3 regions of the Kitasatospora sp. NPDC059599 genome follow, and region 2 is predicted to be linked to each of the others. Evidence: riboswitches for the same ligand, from Rfam matches in the RefSeq annotation. Region 2 holds a riboswitch; each other region holds the start of a gene.
What was found. Region 2 has a riboswitch for S-adenosylmethionine ahead of ACFV04_RS20865 (aminotransferase class V-fold PLP-dependent enzyme). Riboswitches for the same ligand answer to the same signal wherever they lie in the genome.
Positions count from the first base shown of each region.

Region 1: linked by a shared signal. The riboswitch ahead of ACFV04_RS11125 (IclR family transcriptional regulator) and the one ahead of ACFV04_RS20865 (aminotransferase class V-fold PLP-dependent enzyme) in region 2 are both predicted to bind S-adenosylmethionine.
Region 3: linked by a shared signal. The riboswitch ahead of thrC (threonine synthase) and the one ahead of ACFV04_RS20865 (aminotransferase class V-fold PLP-dependent enzyme) in region 2 are both predicted to bind S-adenosylmethionine.

Region 1 is NZ_JBHWCL010000022.1:13,166-18,988, forward strand. It holds gene ACFV04_RS11110 (SDR family oxidoreductase) at 1-674, shown strand, start outside; gene ACFV04_RS11115 (transcriptional regulator) at 889-1,749, opposite strand; gene ACFV04_RS11120 (hypothetical protein) at 1,901-2,392, opposite strand; SAM riboswitch class I at 2,564-2,706, shown strand; gene ACFV04_RS11125 (IclR family transcriptional regulator) at 2,906-3,619, shown strand; gene ACFV04_RS11130 (threonine/serine exporter family protein) at 3,711-4,964, opposite strand; gene ACFV04_RS11135 (helix-turn-helix domain-containing protein) at 5,425-5,823, shown strand, end outside.
Region 2 is NZ_JBHWCL010000057.1:4,386-10,208, reverse strand. It holds gene ACFV04_RS20885 (NYN domain-containing protein) at 1-77, opposite strand, end outside; gene ACFV04_RS20880 (hypothetical protein) at 469-732, opposite strand; gene ACFV04_RS20875 (rhomboid family intramembrane serine protease) at 934-1,716, shown strand; gene ACFV04_RS20870 (Lrp/AsnC family transcriptional regulator) at 1,758-2,039, shown strand; gene ACFV04_RS20865 (aminotransferase class V-fold PLP-dependent enzyme) at 2,053-3,441, opposite strand; SAM riboswitch class IV at 3,493-3,611, opposite strand; gene trpD (anthranilate phosphoribosyltransferase) at 3,747-4,823, opposite strand; gene ACFV04_RS20855 (hypothetical protein) at 4,943-5,368, opposite strand; gene ACFV04_RS20850 (heme-copper oxidase subunit III) at 5,764-5,823, shown strand, end outside.
Region 3 is NZ_JBHWCL010000015.1:4,912-10,734, forward strand. It holds gene ACFV04_RS08150 (trehalose-6-phosphate synthase) at 1-1,063, opposite strand, end outside; gene ACFV04_RS08155 (glucosyl-3-phosphoglycerate synthase) at 1,102-2,109, opposite strand; SAM riboswitch class I at 2,281-2,417, shown strand; gene thrC (threonine synthase) at 2,434-3,741, shown strand; gene ACFV04_RS08165 (MoaD/ThiS family protein) at 3,809-4,087, shown strand; gene ACFV04_RS08170 (cold-shock protein) at 4,628-4,831, shown strand; gene groL (chaperonin GroEL) at 5,205-5,823, shown strand, end outside.

The DNA of each region.
Region 1 (5,823 bases), on a different contig from region 2:
TCCTGCCGCTGGCCCTGGACGTACGGGACGCCGAGCAGTGCCGCAACGCCGTCGCCGCCGCGGTGGACCGGCTCGGCGGCCTGGACGTCCTGGTCAACAACGCGGGCAACGGCGTGTTCGGCACCGTGGAGGAGGTCGGCGACGAGGAACTGCGCGACCAGCTGGAGACCCTGGTGGTCGGCCCCTGGCGGCTGGCCCGGCTCGTGCTGCCGGTGCTGCGCGCCCAGGGCAGCGGGCACGTCCTCAACGTCTCCTCGCTGTCCGGCCGGATGTCCTTCCCCGGCCTGGCCGCGTACGTCACCGGCAAGCACGCGCTGGAAGGCATGACGCAGGCCCTGGCCGCCGAGGCCGCGCCGTTCGGCATCCGGGTCGCCGCCCTGGAGCCCGCCGGCTACGCCACCCGCTACGGCACCTCGCTCACCGATGCCGCCGACCGCTCCGCGCTCTACCGGGACGCCACCGAGCCGATGCGCGAACAGCTGCGCGGGATGGCGCAGTTGCCGACGGTCAGCCGACCCGAGGACTTCGCCCGGGACGTCCTGCGGATCGTCGCCGCCGACACCCCGCTGCCGGTGCGCATCCCGGTCGGCGCCGGGAGCCTGGACTCCATCGCGGCCGCCGTGCACGCGGGTGCGGAGGAACTCGCCGCCGTCCGGGGCCTGTTGGACGGGTGACGCCGACCGCGGGCGTCGGGCGCCGGGGGCCGCCGGAGCGGACGTGGACCCTAGGGCTTGTCTGACAATTCGCGTCGCATCAGCGCGCGGCGTTGGGCGCCCGGCTGGGCGTGCCGCCGGAGCGTCCTCGTACTGGACGTACTTGGACGATTCGGCGGTGCGTCCAGGCGGGATGCCCGGCGTCGTGCGCGCGGCGGGAATTGTCAGACAAGCCCTAGCCCCGCTCGGCCGCGGGCGGGTCGAAGGCGCGGAAGAGCGAGAGGTCCGGTGCCTGCTCGCGGATCGCGGTCCACCGCTCCTGGAAGGCGTGCCGCAGGCGGGCGGGCGGCCAGGGGGAGGGCCGCAACTCCGGAGGGAGGAGCGGGTCGTGCTCCAGCGCGTGGCCGAACGCGTCGGCCAGGCGCAGCGCGGTGGCGACGAGTCCGGTGGAGCCGTGCGGGGTGCCGGTCGGGCCGCCGGCGGGGGTGTCCTCGACGGGGTGTCCGAGGGCGTCGGCGAGCGGGCCGTACGCGGCGAGGGTGTCGGCCGCGGGCCACAGGCGTTCCGCGGTGGTGGCCGGGTCGGAGAATCCCGGGCCGGTGAGGCGGGTGGCCTCCGCGGTGATGAGGTAGGTGTCGACGGTGGACCGCGAGGTCTCGTCGGTCAGTTCCCGTACGAGGTCGTGCGGGCTGACGTAGGTCCCGGGCGCGAGCGGGACGCCGCCGAGCCGGGTCAGCGCGGTGCGGAGCGCGTCGCGTTCGGCCCGGCGCTGCTCGGGGACGGAGAAGGTGTAGAGGCGCCAGAGCCCGTCCCAGGGGGCGAGTCCGGTGTCCTGCGCGTAGGCGAGGGCGACGAACCGGGTGTCCGCGTCGGTGCGCAGCCGGCCCGCGTCGGTCAGGTGGAGGCGGCCCTTGCGGCCCCGCCCTTCCTGGCGCAGCACGCCCGCCGCCTCCAGCCGGCGGACGGCGAGCCGCACCGGCTGGTCCGCGAGGCCGGCCGCCGCGGCGACGTCGTAGACGTAGTCGAGCGAGGCGGTGCCCCGGGGGTCGAAGCAGGCCTCGACGACCGTGCGCGGCGCGGGCTTGTATTCGGGCACGGGAGTCCTCGGTTCGTGACGGCGCGTCCCCGGGCGGGGCGTGCGGCCACTGTGCCACACCGGGGCGGGCGCTCCCGCGGACCGCGGGCGGGGCGGCCGCCCCGGGTGCGGCGGCCGGTCCGACCGGCCCGGCGCCCCCGCCGACGCGGGGTCAGGCGCCCTCCCAGGGGTAGCCGTGGCGCCGGAAGGCGGAGGCGATCGCGGCCTTGCCGCCCTCGACGTCGTCGTCGAAGAGGACGCGCCCGACCGGCGACTCGATCCGCACCTTGCCGCCGTGGCGGAAGACCCCGCCGACCTGGTCACGGGTGATGACGCGGGTGTCGTCGCCCTCGGTGATCGTGATGTCCTCGTCCGAGATGCGCAGCGTGGCGCTGTGGTACGTGAGGAGGAGCCCGGCGACCAGGCCGGCGACGGCCAGCAGTACCGGCCGTCCGACGACCATCGCCGGGGAGTCGAAGGAGCCGAGGAACCGCACGGTGTCCGCGTACGGGATCGGGTGCCGGGCGGCGAACCCGAGGAGCCAGGGGACGGCGAAGCCGAGACCGGCTCCGGCCGCACCGCAGAAGGCCCAGACGACCAGCTTGGTGTCCAGCGGCATCCGGAGCTCGGTCGGGGTGGCCGGAGAGCCGGGATCGTTCTTCATGAATACGACCGTAGCATATTCGATAGATATCGGCGGCCGATGGCCGGCACCGGCCGGGGGGGCGGGTGCGCGCCGCGGCGGGCGGCGCCCGGCGGTGCGGCGTGCCCGTCTCCCGTGCGCGGTGGGGGGAGGTTTGGCGAGCGGCCCGGGGAATCTTGTATGGTTCCTGGCGAATCATCCAGAGGGGTGGAGGGACCGGCCCTACGAAGCCCCGGCAGCTCCCCGGTCGACCCGGCGTCCGAAGTACGCGCCGTGCCGTCCGGGATCAGTGCCAACTCCGGCCTGCCGCCACTGTGGCGCGGGAAAGATGAGGAGACACGGTGCTCTCTGTGCTGTCCTTCGCCCGGGCGCTTCCCGCCCCGGCCCTTTCGCGTACCCGTCTCGTGCCCGGCGCAGGCAATCGGCCGACTTCTCCGGCCCGTCCTCGCTGACCACCCCCCCCGCTCCCCGCGGGGAGCCTCCGTGAGCACGGCCCGCCCGCCGCTCACGGGATCTGAGACGGAGTACCCATCCATGCAGAACACGAGCGGTGTCGGCGTGCTCGACAAGATCACCTCGATCCTCGGCACCCTGGAGGCCGGTCCCACCACCCTGGCCGGACTCGTCGCCGCCACCGGACTGGCGCGGCCCACCGCCCACCGGCTGGCCGTGGCACTCGAACACCACCGCCTGGTCACCAGGGACATGCAGGGCCGGTTCGTCCTCGGCCCCCGGCTCGGCGAGCTGTCGTCCGCGGCGGGGGAGGACCGCCTGCTGGCCGCCGCCGGCTCGGTCCTCACCCACCTGCGGGACATCACCGGCGAGAGCGCCCAGCTCTACCGCCGGCAGGGCGAGATCCGGATCTGCGTGGCCGCCGCCGAACGCCTCTCCGGCCTGCGCGACACCGTTCCGGTGGGCATCACCTTCCCCATGAAGGTCGGCTCCGCCGCACAGGTCCTGCTCGCCTGGGAGGAACCCGAGCGGCTCCACCGCGGCCTGCAGGGTGCCCGGTTCACCGCCACCGCGCTCAGCGGCGTACGGCGCCGCGGCTGGGCGCAGTCCATCGGCGAGCGCGAACTCGGCGTCGCCTCCGTCTCCGCGCCCGTCCGCGGACCGTCCAACCGGGTCGTGGCCGCCGTCTCCGTGTCCGGCCCGATCGAACGGCTCACCCGGCACCCGGGTGCGCAGCTCTCCCGGGCCGTCGTCGAGGCGGCCGACCGCCTCACCGAGGCCCTGTGCCATGCCTGACCGGGGCTCCCGGCCCCTTTTCGCGCCGGTCACGCCCGGCCGAACCGGGCCGCGGTCCGGGGCCCGGGCGCGGCCCCGGTTCGGCCCCGTTTCAGCCCCGGGGTTGCAGCACGGCGAGGGAGGGGCGGGGGATGCGGCCGATGACCGAGCCGATCAGGGTGCCGATCGACACCCCGAACAGCGCCGACACGGCCGCCAGCACGGCCTGCGCCCCGTTGCCGACCTCGATCTGGGCGGTGTTCAGCAGGCCGAAGGAGCCCGGCACCACGATCCAGAACGCCGGGAGGTAGAGCACCTGCCAGAGCGGACCGCCCGGCAGCCAGTGCACCAGGGTGGCCGCGCACGCGGCGGAGACCGCCCCGGCCAGGCCGCCGATCGCCGCGCCGTGCGCCATCCCCACCGTCACCTGGACGGTGGCGCTCACCGCGATCACCACGACGATCCACGGGACGGCCGAGGGCGGGGTGTGGACGTTGACCACCAGCCCGGCCACCGCGATCGCCAGCCCCAGCCCGATCACCCACCAACTCGGCTTCGCCACCTGGACGTTGGCCAGCGCCGAGGCCGGCATGCCGGTCGCGGTCGCGGCCGCGACCAGCCCCGCGAGGAACAGCGTCAGCTGCACCGCGCCGGACACCAGCCGGGCCGAACCCGCACTGGCCGCACCCGCGGCGATCTCCGACAGTCCGGTGACCAGCAGCCCGCCCGGCAGCAGGATCGCCAGCGTGGCCACGATCGTCCGCAGCGGGCCGTCCAGCAGCGAGGCCCGCGCGAGCGTCAGGACCAGCAGGGACACCAGGAACCCGGCGGTGACGGGCAGCAGCGGCCGCAGGTACGGCATCCGCCGGGCGAGCACGGTCAGCCCCACCACGATCAGCGAGCCGAGCCCGGCCGCCAGCACGTTCGCCGCCGCCGGCTGCAGGAAGAGGCAGACGCCCACCCCGACCGGCAGCGCCCCGAGGTCCGCCACCCAGGTGGGCCAGTGGGCCGGCGCCCGCCGGATCCGGTCCAGTTCGGCCAGGGCCCGCGGCCCGTCGAGCTCACCGGCGCGCAGCCGGTGCACCAGGTGGAGGACGTCCGCCGTCTGCTCGAACCGCAGGGCGGCGCCCACCGGCTGGAACCTGGCGCCCTCGTCGGGGCCCAGGGCGACGAACAGCCCGTTGGTCAGGGCCGCGACCCGCACCTCCGGAGCGCCCGACGCCCGCCCCAGGCCGCGGAGTTCCTCCTCGACCTCGTGGACGGGAAGGCCGCCGCCCAGCAGGGCCTCGCCGAGGTCGAGCAGCAGGCGGCAGAGCGGGTCGGGCGGGGCGCCGTCGCCCCGGACCGATGGAGACTTGGTGGACATGGCAGGTATCGTCCCATCCCGCCCGCTTCGGTCCGCGTGTGCCCCGGTCTGATCGGTTCCCGCCGGGTCGGTCCCTGTCGCCGAACCCCGGCCCCGCCCTGCTGCCGCCCCGCCCGTGCCCGGCCGCCCGTACCCGCTGCCGTCGCCCCGCCTCGGGCGTCCCCGGCCGGGCCGCTGGTCGGTCGGACCCGCTCACGGGCGGTACCGGCGGTACTTCCGGCGGTCCGCCGAACGTGATGTGAGGCCCGCGTGAAGGTCGCGGGTGGGGCCGGTGATCGGCCGTTGATCGGACGTAGACGCCGAGCCTGGAGCATCGGGAACCGGAGGGAACCGGTTCGGAGGCCACAGCCTGACCACCGGGGCCAGTACGGCCGGACCACGGGCCGCGCGGGCACCCAGTGCTGCGGCCGCCGGACCGGACCTCCAGCGAGAGTCCGAACCACGGAAGGGCAGACGAGGCATGGACAGCGGGCAGTCGGTGCAAGCGGTGAGGACGGCGGCGGGCTTCGGCGAGCAGCTGCGGGTACGGCGCGAGCGGATCGGGCTGACCCAGCAGTGCCTGGCCGATCACGCCACCCTGAGCGTGCGGGCCATCCGGGACATGGAGAGCGGCCGGGTGCGCCGGCCCCGCAACGAGACCGTCCGGCTGCTGGCGGACGCGCTGCGGCTGGAGGGCCGCAGCCGCACGGACTTCGAGGAGGCCGCCCGCCGGCACCCGCTCGCCGACGAACCGGCGACGGTGCCGGCACCGGCCGCGCCGCCGGTGGCGCGCGGGGCGATCGTCGGCCGCGAGATGGAGACCGAGGTCCTGGTCGACGCCTTCGCCGTGCACGGGGACCGGCTGGTCTCGCTGGTCGGC
Region 2 (5,823 bases):
GGCGGCAGGCCGCCCAGCGCGTCCGAGGCCAACCCGACCACGCGACGGCGCACCCCCTCGGGCAGCGGCCGGTCCAGCTTCTCGACGGCGCGCTCCGCGGCGGGGCCGGAGAACCCGGGGAGTTCCGAGGGGGTCGGGGAGCCGGCCGCGTCGGAGGCACCGGACGAGGCGCCCTCCGCCGCGAAGCCCTCCGCACCGCCGTGCCCGGACCCGCCGACCCCTGGCTCACCGGCTGCGGGCACGGCGCTCTCCGCCGCTCCCGTCCCGGCGTCCGGCGTCTGCGCAGCGGGCCGAAGCCCCTGCGCTTCGCCGGGCTCCTTCGCTGCGTCCACCACGTCCTCGGCTCCGATCCTGTTTCCGGCTGGGTACGGCCGCGACTGCCCCCTGTCGTCACGCTCCGTGTGTCTTGTCTGTATTGTCCCGTGCGGCGGACGGGCGCGCCGCGCACCGCCCGCCGCTCCGCGGTGATCAGCCCTGCTCGGTCGGGGCCTCCGCGCCCTCGGCACCCGGACGGGCCACCAGCTCGACCTGGTCCACGGCGTTGCACCAGCGGCAGCGCACCGACTCGACGGTCTCGCTCAGCACCTCGGTCTCCTCGACCTCGGAGTCGCCGGCCAGGTCGAAGTGCAGGAACTCCGTCACCCGCGCGGTGCGGGTCACGTCGAAGCGGGTGAGGTTGCCGCACAGGGTGCAGCGCCAGCGCGTCTCGGCGGTCAGGGCGGGGACGGTCATCGGGGGTCCTCTCGGGTGGTCCCTGCGTGGGCTAGGCGCTCCCCCCGGAGCCCCGGCGTCGGCGGCGGGAGGCGGGAATGCCCGTGCCAAGCCTATTGCCTGGGGCAACCATCGCGACCACCGGTCAGCGGAATAGCGGGGCTAGTCCACCTGCCGTAAACCGCCGTGTCACCAGCGGCGCCCGGAGGGATGCTTGGCCGCATGGCGCTCGCGGCCCCCGACCACACCGCCGAGCGGGGAGACCGGCCGGAGGCGGCCGCCCCGGCGGTCACCTACGCCCTGATCGCGGTCAACACCCTGGTCTTCCTCCTCGGCCCGGCCGCCGGGCTGAATCCGCTGTACGGCACCGGCCAGACCCGGGTCTGCGCGGAGCAGCGGTACGAGCAGCGCTGGGGCGCGGTCCCGGCCGAACTCCTGACCGGACGATCGCTGACCACCGAACAGCTCGCCGAGGCCCCCGACCCGGTCCCCGGCTGCCCGGCCGCCCCGACGCCGGGCAAGCACCCGGCGCTGTCCGCCCTCACCGGCCTCTTCCTGCACGCCGGTTGGCTGCACCTGCTCGGCAACCTGCTCTTCCTCCACGTCTTCGGCCCCACCGTCGAACGGCGGCTGGGCCGCGCCCGGTACGCCGTCTTCTACCTGGCCGTCGGCAGCCTGGCCGCGTACGGCTTCGCGCTCGCCGAGGCGCACTCGCCGGATTCCACCCGGGTCCTCATCGGCGCCTCCGGCGCGATCTCCGGCGTCCTGGGCGCCTACCTGCGCTTCCACCCGCGCGCCCGGGTGACGACCCTCGTCCCGCTGCTGTTCTTCCTGCCGCTGCGCTTCCCGGCCTGGCTGGTGCTCGGCCTCTGGTTCGCCCTGCAGTGGTGGTCGGTGCACGCGGCGGGCCCGGGGGTGGCCTACCTGGTCCACGTGATCGGCTTCTCGGCCGGGTTCCTCTACGCCTGCACCGTGGTCCGCCACCCCCCGAGACGACCCGGCTGACGCCCGATACGCTGGCGGCACCCCACAAAGGAGCCGGAACAGTGATCACCGCCATCGTCCTGATCAAGACCAGTGTCGACCGCATCCCGGAGATCGCCGAGGCCATCGCCTCCATCGAGGGCGTCAGCGAGGTCTACTCGGTGACCGGTGGGTACGACCTGGTCGCGATGGTCCGGGTGCGCCGTCACGACGACCTGGCCGAGGTCATCCCGGGCCGGCTCAACAAGGTCCCGGGCGTGGCCCACACCGAGACCCAGATCGCCTTCCGCACCTACTCCCAGCACGACCTGGAAGCGGCCTTCGCCCTCGGCCTGGACGAGTAGCGGCGCCTCCGGCTCAGCCCTCGCGGCGGCCGCGGTCGACCTGCACCGTCGCGACGCAACGCCCGCCCTCGTTGCGGTAGTTCCACGCCGCGCCGTCCGTGACCAGCTCGCGGACGGCGGTCAGGAAGCGGTCGACGTGCTCGTCCGGAGTCCCGGCTCCGAAGCTGACCCGGATCGCGTTCAGGCTGCGCTCGCCCGGCAGCGAGGGCTCCGGCGCACCGCACTCGGAGACCGGACCGGGCGCGACGTCCTCGTCCCCGAGCAGGGTGCGCACCAGCGGGTGGGCGCAGAACAGGCCGTCGCGCACGCCGATGCCGTACTCGGCGGACAGCGCGGCCGAGAAGTGCGAGCTGTTCCAGTCCCGGACGACGAAGGACAGCACGCCCACCCGCGCCGAGCCGGCGCCGAACAGGTTCAGCACCCTGACCTCGGGGATCTCCGCCAGCCCGGCCGTCAGCCGGTCGACCAGCTGCCGCTCGCGGGCCTCCAGCGCGTCGAAGCCGGCCTCGCCCAGTGCCCGGCAGGCCGAGGCGATCGCGTAGGCGCCGATGACGTTCGGCGAACCGGCCTCGTGCCGGGCCGGGCCGGTGTGCCACTCCACGGCCACCGAGCCGTCCGTCTCCCGGGCCACCGTCCGGGTCGCGCCGCCGCCGGCCAGGTACGGCTCGGCCGCGTCCAGCCAGTCCGCCCGGCCGGCCAGCACCCCGGCGCCGAACGGCGCGTAGAGCTTGTGGCCGGAGAAGGCGATCCAGTCGACGTCCAGCTCGCGCACCGAGACCCGGTGGTGCGGGGCCAGCTGGGCGGCGTCCAGCACCACCCGGGCGCCGTGCCGGTGCGCGGTCCGGGTCAGTTCGGCGACCGGCCACAGCTCGCCGGTCACGTTGGAGGCGCCGGTGACGCAGAGCAGCTTCGGGCCTTCGGGCGCCTGGGCGAGGGCGGCGTCCAGAGCGGCCACCGCCCCGGCGCGCGAGCGCGGCGCGCGCAGGTAGGTGACGTCCAGTCCGGCGTGCGCCCAGGGCAGCAGCGAGGCGTGGTGCTCGGTCTCGAAGGCGAACACCCGGGTGCCGGCCGGAACCGCGGAGGCCAGCAGGTTGAGCGAGTCGGTGGTGGCCCGGGTGAAGACCACCTGGTCGCCCTCGCGCAGGTCGAGGAACCCCGCGACGGTGCGGCGGCTCTGCTCGAAGAGGTCGGTGGACAGCTGCGAGAGGTAGCCGGCCCCGCGGTGCACGCTGCCGTAGTACGGCGCGTAGGCGGCGACGTCGTCCCACACCCGCTGGAGCGCCGGGGCGCTGGCCGCGTAGTCGAGCGCCGCGTAGCCGACCTTCTCACCGCTGGCGAGCGGGACCTGGACGTCGGCGCCGAGGACGGCGAGGGGGGCGCAGGTTTCGGTGGCGAGGGACATGAGGATGCACTCCTTCGGGGTATGGGGACCCCGGGAGTGCTAGTCGTCGGGCGTCCGCGCTTGCCGCACGGACGGTGTGCCGTGGCGACCCGGTCCTCACCCAGGGCACCCCGCCACGGACGGAGGGTTGCCGGACAGCAAGCTGGGGCTTGACGCTGTCACTCATGACCTGCCGTCGACTCTAGGGTCGCGTCCAGCGGGCGGTCAAACGGGTATCCACCATCCGGACAGCGCACGCGCCCTCCCGCCTCCGCGGACGCCGGGAGCCCGCGCCGGCGCACCGGCACGGGCTCCCGACCACCGCTTCAGCTCCGGCTGGTGGCCTCCGACCAGCGCCGCAGCAGTTCCTGCGCCGCACCCGAGTCGATGGCCTCCGCGGCCCGCGCCATGCCCGCCGCGAGCTGCTCCGCCAGCGGCGCGTCGCCCAGGTCGAGCGCGACCAGCGCCGCCGCCGTGTTCAGCAGGACGGCGTCCCGCACCGGCCCGCGCTCCCCCGCCAGCAGCCGGCGCGCGACCTCGGCGTTGAACGCCGGGTCCCCGCCGCGCAGCGTCTCGATGCCGACCAGCTCGATGCCGACCTCGCGCGGGTCGAAGGAGGTCTCGGTGACCACTCCGTCGCGCACCACCCACACCCGCGAGGTGGTGGTGATGGTCAGCTCGTCCAGTCCGTCGTCGCCGCGGAAGACCAGCGCGGTCGAACCGCGCCGGGCGAGCACCCCGGCGATCAGCCCGGCGAGCCGGGTGTCGAAGCAGCCCACCGCGTGCGAGGTGACCTTGGCCGGGTTGGTCAGCGGGCCGAGGATGTTGAAGGCGGTCGGCACCCCGAGGTCGCGCCGGGCGGTGGCGGCGTGCCGCATCGAGGGGTGGAACTTCGCCGCGAAGCAGAAGGTGAGGCCGACCTCCTCGACCACCTCGGCGATCCGCCGGGCGGGGAGGTCCAGCGCCACGCCGAGCTTCTCCAGCACGTCCGAGGACCCGGTCGACGAGGAGGCGGCCCGGTTGCCGTGCTTGACCACCCTGGCGCCGGCCGCCGCCGCGACGATCGCCGACATCGTGGAGATGTTGACGGTCTTCGCGCGGTCGCCGCCGGTGCCGACGATGTCCACCGCGGGGCCGGGGACGTCCAGCGGCTCGGCGTGCGCGTACATCGCGTCCACCAGACCGCTGACCTCGTCGACCGTCTCGCCCTTGGCCCGCAGGGCGATCATGAAGCCGGCCACCTGGGCGGGGGACGCCTCGCCGCTCATGATCCGGTCCATCGCCCACGCGGTGGAGGAGCGGTCGAGGTCCTCCCCCTTCAACAGCGCCGACAGGAGGTCCGGCCAGGAGCGGACCACCTGCGCGGGGTCGCTACCGCCGTTCGCAGGGTTCACGTTCACCATGGCTGACTCCAGCTGTTGTCGGTTCCCCCGCTCCGGGGGACGTCCGTACGGATGGAGCCAGCCTATCGAGCGGCGGGGCGCCGATGGCCCCCTCTTCTCTACTACTGAGACGGGACCGCTCAACGAGCGGCCGGAGCCCGCTTCGCCAGCCGCGCCCGCAGCAGGGTGGCGACCGCCTCGGCCAGCGCCACCGGGTCCACCGGGTGGGAGATCGCGGCGTCGGCGCGGCTCCAGGCGGCGAGCCAGGAGTCCTGCGGCCGGCCGATCAGCACCAGCACCGGCGGGCAGCCGTAGATCTCGTCCTTCAACTGCCGCCCGAGCCCCAGCCCGCCGGCCGGGACGGCCTCGCCGTCCAGCACGCAGAGGTCCACGCCGCCCTTCTCCAGTGCCTTGAGCACCGCGGGGGTGGTCGCGCACTCCAGGTAGGACAGCTCGGGAAGATCCTCGGCGGGCCGGCGGCCGAGCGCCGTCAGCACCTGCTCGCGGGTGTTGCGGTCGTCGCTGTAGACGAGAACGGTGAGCGTCTCATCGGTCGTGTACGCCATGGGCCCTGCTCCCTCAAGTGTGATCCGGACCACGTTCGCCTGATCCGGATGCTACTCCCGATCACCCTCCGCCGAGTGCCCCTCGCGCACGTTCCTCCTCAAGCCGCCGCGCCCTGGGCTCACCCGCCCGGAGGACGGCGCGTCACCCTGACCCGCCCGGTCCACCCGTACGGCCGACCCGGGCCGCTCCCCCTACCTCCCGCGGCTGCTCCGACCGTGCAGCGACGCGCCGGGCAACGGGGTCGCAGGCCGCTCCGAGGAACCGTCAGAAAAGGGACACGCCGCTGCTCAGCCCCCATCCGGGCACCCCGCCGGCCCCCAAGCGGGCATACCGCACGCACCGGACACTCCGAGGGACACCCCCCGGCGTGAAGACGGAATAAGGGACCGACATAATGTCCGTCGTGGCGACAGCAACAGCAGTAGAAACCGGGCACGCGCACGGATCGGTCAAC
Region 3 (5,823 bases), on a different contig from region 2:
GCCGGACGGCCGCCGTGTAGTCCCGGTACTCGGCCAGGTCGGTCCGGGACGGGTAGGCGAACGCGATGTGGACCACCCGGTCGTGCCACTCGGGGCGGGTGCGGAGCAGGTGCCGGTAGGCCTGGAGGCCGCGGACGATGTTCTTGCTCAGCTCGGTGCGGTCGACCCGGACGATGGTGCGGCGGTCGCCGACGGCCTCGCGCAGGATGGCGAGGCGCTCGTCCACGTCGGGCCGGCGGGAGCGTTCGCGCAGGAAGTCGGCGTCGGCACCGAGGGCGTGCACGCCCAGGCGGGTGGTGCGGCCGTCGTGGGTGACGGTGAGCGCCTCGTGGTCGACGGCGGCGCCGAGCAGGTCCTCGCAGCAGGCGGCGAAGGCGCGGGCCCAGCGTTCGGTGAGGAAACCGGCCCGGTCGGCGCCCAGGATGCCGGTGAGGACGTCACGGCCGACGTCGTCGGGCAGCATCCGGTAGTACTCGGGCGGGGCCCACGGGGTGTGCGAGAAGTGGCCGATCCGCAGGTCGGGACGGGCGGCGCGGAGCAGGGCCGGGGCCAGGGAGAGGTGGTAGTCCTGCACGAGCACCGCGGCGTCCGGGGCGGCTTCGGCAGCCAGCGCCTCGGCGAAGGCCGCGTTGTAGGCCCGGTAGGCGGCCCACTCGGTGCGGAACCCGGCGTCGAAGGCGGGCGCGGTGGGGGTCGCGTAGAGCAGGTGGTGGACGAACCAGAGGGTGGAGTTGGCGACGCCGTTGTAGGCGCGGGCGAAGGTCTCGGGGTCGATGTCCAGCATCCGGACGGCCTGCCCGCCGACGTCGTGGCCGGCCAGGTCGAGGCGGCCGTCGGGGGCCTGCGCGGCGGCTCTGCGGTCCGCGGCGTTGAGGGCCGCGCAGACCCAGACGGCGTTCGGGTCGTCGATCGCGGAGAGGCCGGACACCAGCCCCCCGCCGCCGCGCCGCAGGGTCAGCGTGCCGTCGTCGGCGGTGCTGAAGGACACCGGTCCCCGGTTGGAGGCCACCAGGACGGGGGCGGTGCCGGTCGCACTCGAACGTTCGGTCGTGAGATCGCCCATGGTTGGGATGTTGCCGGGGCTCCGGCGTGGCAAACCCCTCAGTGCCGGGTGGCGTATTCGGGGACGGTGTGCATCGGGGGGCGTTCCAGGGCGGTGATCTCGTAGGTGCGGGGGGTGAAGATGGGGGTGTCCCCGGCCGGGGTCCGGGGGCGGGGGTCCGGGTCGCGGGTGAACTGGGTGAGCTGGGGGTGGACCAGGTCGGCGGAGGCCTTGAGCCGGTGGGCGCGGTCGAGGCGTTCGAGGGCGGTGCGGTAGATGGTGGCGGCCATCCGGCCGAGGGCCTGGCCGTCCTGGTGGCGGTGGTGCCGGACGCCGACGTCCACCTGGGCCAGGGCGTCCAGGCCGACCAGTTCCAACGCGTCTACCAGCAGGCCGAGTTCGACGCCGTACCCGGTCGGGAAGGGCAGCCGTTCGAGCAGTGAGCGGCGGGCCGCGTACTCGCCGCCGAGGGGCTGGACGAACCCGGCGAGCTCCGGCCAGTGGAGGTTGAGGAGGGGGCGGGCGACGAGTTCGGTGACGCGGCCGCCGCCGGCCGGGACGACGGCGCCGGACTCCGTCTCCAGCGGGCGGTCGTACATGGCCTTGACCAGGTGGATGGACTCGTCGGTCAGCAGGGGGCCGACGATCCCGGAGACGAAGGCCGGGTCGAACTCGCGCAGGTCGGCGTCCACGAAGCAGACGATGTCGCCGCGGGTGACCAGCAGCGACCGCCAGAGCACCTCGCCCTTGCCGGGGGCGGCGGGCAGTCGGGGCAGGATGGCGTCGCGGTGCTCCACCCGGGCGCCGGCCTCGGCGGCGACGGCGGCGGTGGCGTCGACGGAGCCGGAGTCGACCACGACGAGTTCGTCGACGAGCGGGAGGCGTTCCATCAGTTCGCGGCGGACGGTGCGGACGATGTCGCCGACGGTGGCCTCCTCGTCCAGGGCGGGGAGGACCACGCTGACCGTGCGCCCGGTGCGCTCCTTGGCCGCGAGGAGGGTGCGGACCGGCCGGTCGGCGGCGCTCCAGGAGCGGCGGCGCAGCCAGGACGCCGCCTGCGGGAGCAGTGCGGGAGTCGGTTCGGCGGGCACGGAAGTCTCCTCGGCGGGTCGGGTGGGACGGGTCATCTCGCGTGGCGGACGGTCCCGTTCAGGATTGACGCCTTCGGATACAGTCTTCGTACAGCGGTCGGACCTTTGCACGCCGGGGTCACCGCTGAGCGCCACCACAATTTCACAAGCTCATCCAGAGGGACTGAGGGAACGGCCCGTTGACGTCCCGGCAACCTTCTCGCGCGGCTGTCGTCATACAGGCCCCGGCGGGACAGGTGCCAATTCCGGCCTGTGGCGCGACCGCGCTACGGGGAAGATGAGGAGAGAGGCCTCGCCATCATGGCTATCGACACTGTCGCACCCTCCCCCAGCCTTCGGCCGGGGGGACCCCGACCCGTGGACCTCGGCCCGGCCGCCGCGCTGTCCTGTCGCGAGTGCGGCACCCGCTTCCCGCTCGGTCCCAGCTTCGCGTGCCTGGAGTGCTTCGGCCCGCTGGAGATCGCCTACGAGTTCGGCAGCGAGGGCGCGGAGGAGCTGCGCAAGCGGATCGAGGCCGGTCCGACGTCCGTCTGGCGCTACGCGCCGCTGCTGCCGGTGCCGGCCGACGTGGCGTCCAAGCCGAACCTGAACCCGGGCTGGACCCCGCTGGTGAAGGCGGACAACCTGGGCCGGGAGCTCGGCTTCACCGCCCAGCTGCACATCAAGGACGACTCCGGGAACCCGACGCACTCGTTCAAGGACCGCGTGGTGGCGTGCGCCATCGAGGCGGCGCGGGCGTTCGGCTACACCACGCTGTCCTGCTCCTCCACCGGCAACCTGGCCGGCGCGGTGGGCGCGGCGGCCGCCCGGGCGGGGTTCCGGTCCTGCGTGTTCATCCCGCACGACCTGGAGCAGGGCAAGGTCGTCATGGCCGGGGTGTACGGCGGCGAGCTGATCGGCATCGAGGGCAACTACGACGACGTGAACCGCTTCTGCTCGGAGCTGATCGGCGACCCGGCGGGGGAGGGCTGGGGCTTCGTCAACGTCAACCTGCGGCCGTACTACGGCGAGGGTTCCAAGACGCTGGCGTACGAGATCTGCGAGCAGCTCGGCTGGCGGCTGCCGGAGCAGATCGTGATCCCGATCGCCTCGGGCTCGCAGTTGACGAAGATCGACAAGGGGCTGCAGGAGCTGATCAAGCTCGGACTGGTCGAGGACCGGCCGTACCGGGTCTTCGGCGCCCAGGCGGAGGGCTGCTCGCCGGTGTCGGCGGCCTTCAAGGCCGGCCGGGACGTGATCCGGCCGGTCAAGCCGGACACCATCGCCAAGTCGCTGGCGATCGGCAACCCGGCCGACGGCCCGTACGTGCTGGACATCGCCCGCCGCACGGGCGGCGCGGTCGAGGACGTCACGGACGCCGAGGTCGTGGCGGCGATCCGGCTGCTGGCGCGGACGGAGGGCATCTTCGCCGAGACCGCGGGCGGGGTGACCGTCGGCGTGCTGAAGAAGCTGGTCGAGACCGGGCAGCTGGATCCGGCCAAGGAGACCGTCGCGATCAACACCGGCGACGGCCTGAAGACCCTGGACGCCGTCTCCGACGCCGGGATGACCGCCGTCATCCGCCCGACGCTGGACTCCTTCCGCGCCGCCGGCCTCGTGTCCGCCTGAACCTCCCCCGTCCCGGCCCCGCCACCCGGGGGCCCGCCCCGCAAGGCCCCACCCCGCTAGGAGAGCCATGAGCGCCAACGTCCGCATCCCCACCATCCTGCGCACCTACACCGGCGGCGCCGCCGAGGTGACCGCCGAGGGCGCGACCCTGGCCGAGGTCATCGCCGACCTGGAGAAGAACCACGCGGGCATCGCCGCCCGCCTGCTGGACGACACCGGCAAGCTGCGCCGCTTCGTCAACGTCTACGTGAACGACGACGACGTGCGCTTCGCCGAGGGCCTGGCGACCGAGATCAAGGACGGCGCCGGCGTCTCGATCATTCCGGCGGTGGCCGGCGGCTGCTGAGCCGCGAATCCCCGCCATTCGGCCACCCGTGCGTACGGAATTCCGTTCTCCGTGCGCACGGGTGGCCGGTTGCATTCCGGCTGGAATCTTTCCGAGTCGAGTCGGAGTAGAGTGTCGCTCGGTTGGGAACAGGGGTTCCCTCTCGACCGCCCGCGCCGTTCCGCCCGGGCGCGTCCGGCCGGTGAGACCGGCCCGGCAATCATGTCAGGCCGATGTCAGAATTACCGCGGGGATTTGGGTAATTCGTCCGCTATGTCCGGCGTGAAATGCCGATATTTTTCCGATTCGGCCCGTCCTGTCCCTTGATCGGGCAGTGGAATTACCGGCGGTTGACCCTGTTGCAGAGGGCGTCGGTCCGGATACATTCAGCGGCGGTCGACGCAGTCACCCGCTCACCGGACGCCGTTCGGCGCCCCGCGCGGAGGGCTGCGGCGTGCACGGCTGCGCCCAGGGGGGGTTCCCCGGGCCGGCCTTCAAACCAACCCGGGCCCGCGACCTGCGGGCACGTGAAGGGCCAGCACAGCACTAGGGGAGTTCGGAATGGCTCAGGGCACCGTCAAGTGGTTCAACGCGGAGAAGGGCTACGGCTTCATCGCGGTCGACGGTGGTGCGGACGTCTTCGTCCACTACAGCGCGATCCAGATGGACGGCTACCGCACCCTCGAGGAGGGCCAGCGGGTCGAGTTCGAGATTTCCCAGGGACAGAAGGGCCCGCAGGCGGACATGGTTCGCGCGGCGGTCTGACCCCTTCCGACTCCAGGAGCTCGGCCCGGCCCAGGGCTGGTGACCACTCGCTTCTCGACGGGCCCGCACGACACGCGTCGTGCGGGCCCGTCGGCGTTCCCGGGTGTTCCCGGCGTGTTCCCGGCGTTTCCGGCCGTTCCCGGACGGCCCCGGGGCGGGCTCCGCGGCGGCTCGCGGGTCGGCGGCGGGGCTTGCACTCGACCACCCGGAGTGCTAATCATTGGCGTTAGCACTCACAGCGTGAGAGTGACAGCGGACCGGGTCGGTGAGGCCCCCGGGAGCGGTAGGGGAAAAGACCCCCGCACACCAGGGCCGTCCGTCGCGGGCACCCCTTGGTCCGAGCAGTCGACCGTGTCCCGGAGGACCACTTCTGATGGCCAAGATCATCGCCTTTGATGAGGAAGCTCGCCGCGGCCTTGAGCGTGGCATGAACCAGCTCGCCGACGCGGTGAAGGTCACGCTCGGCCCCAAGGGCCGCAACGTCGTGCTGGAGAAGAAGTGGGGCGCCCCCACGATCACCAACGACGGTGTCTCCATCGCCAAGGAGATCGAGCTCGAGGACCCGTACGAGAAGATCGGCGCGGAGCTCGTCAAGGAGGTCGCCAAGAAGACGGACGACGTCGCGGGTGACGGCACCACCACCGCCACCGTGCTCGCCCAGGCCCTGGTTCGCGAGGGTCTGCGCAACGTCGCCGCCGGCGCCAACCCGATGGCCCTGAAGCGCGGCATCGAGAAGGCCGTCGCCGCCGTCTCGGACCAGCTGCTGGCCCAGGCCAAGGACGTGGAGACCAAGGAGCAGATCGCCTCCACCGCCTCCATCTCCGCCGCTGACACCCAGATCGGCGAGCTCATCGCCGAGGCCATGGACAAGGTCGGCAAGGAAGGCGTCATCACCGTCGAGGAGAGCAACACCTTCGGTCTGGAGCTCGAGCTCACCGAGGGCATGCGCTTCGACAAGGGCTACATCTCGGCCTACTTCGCCACCGACCTGG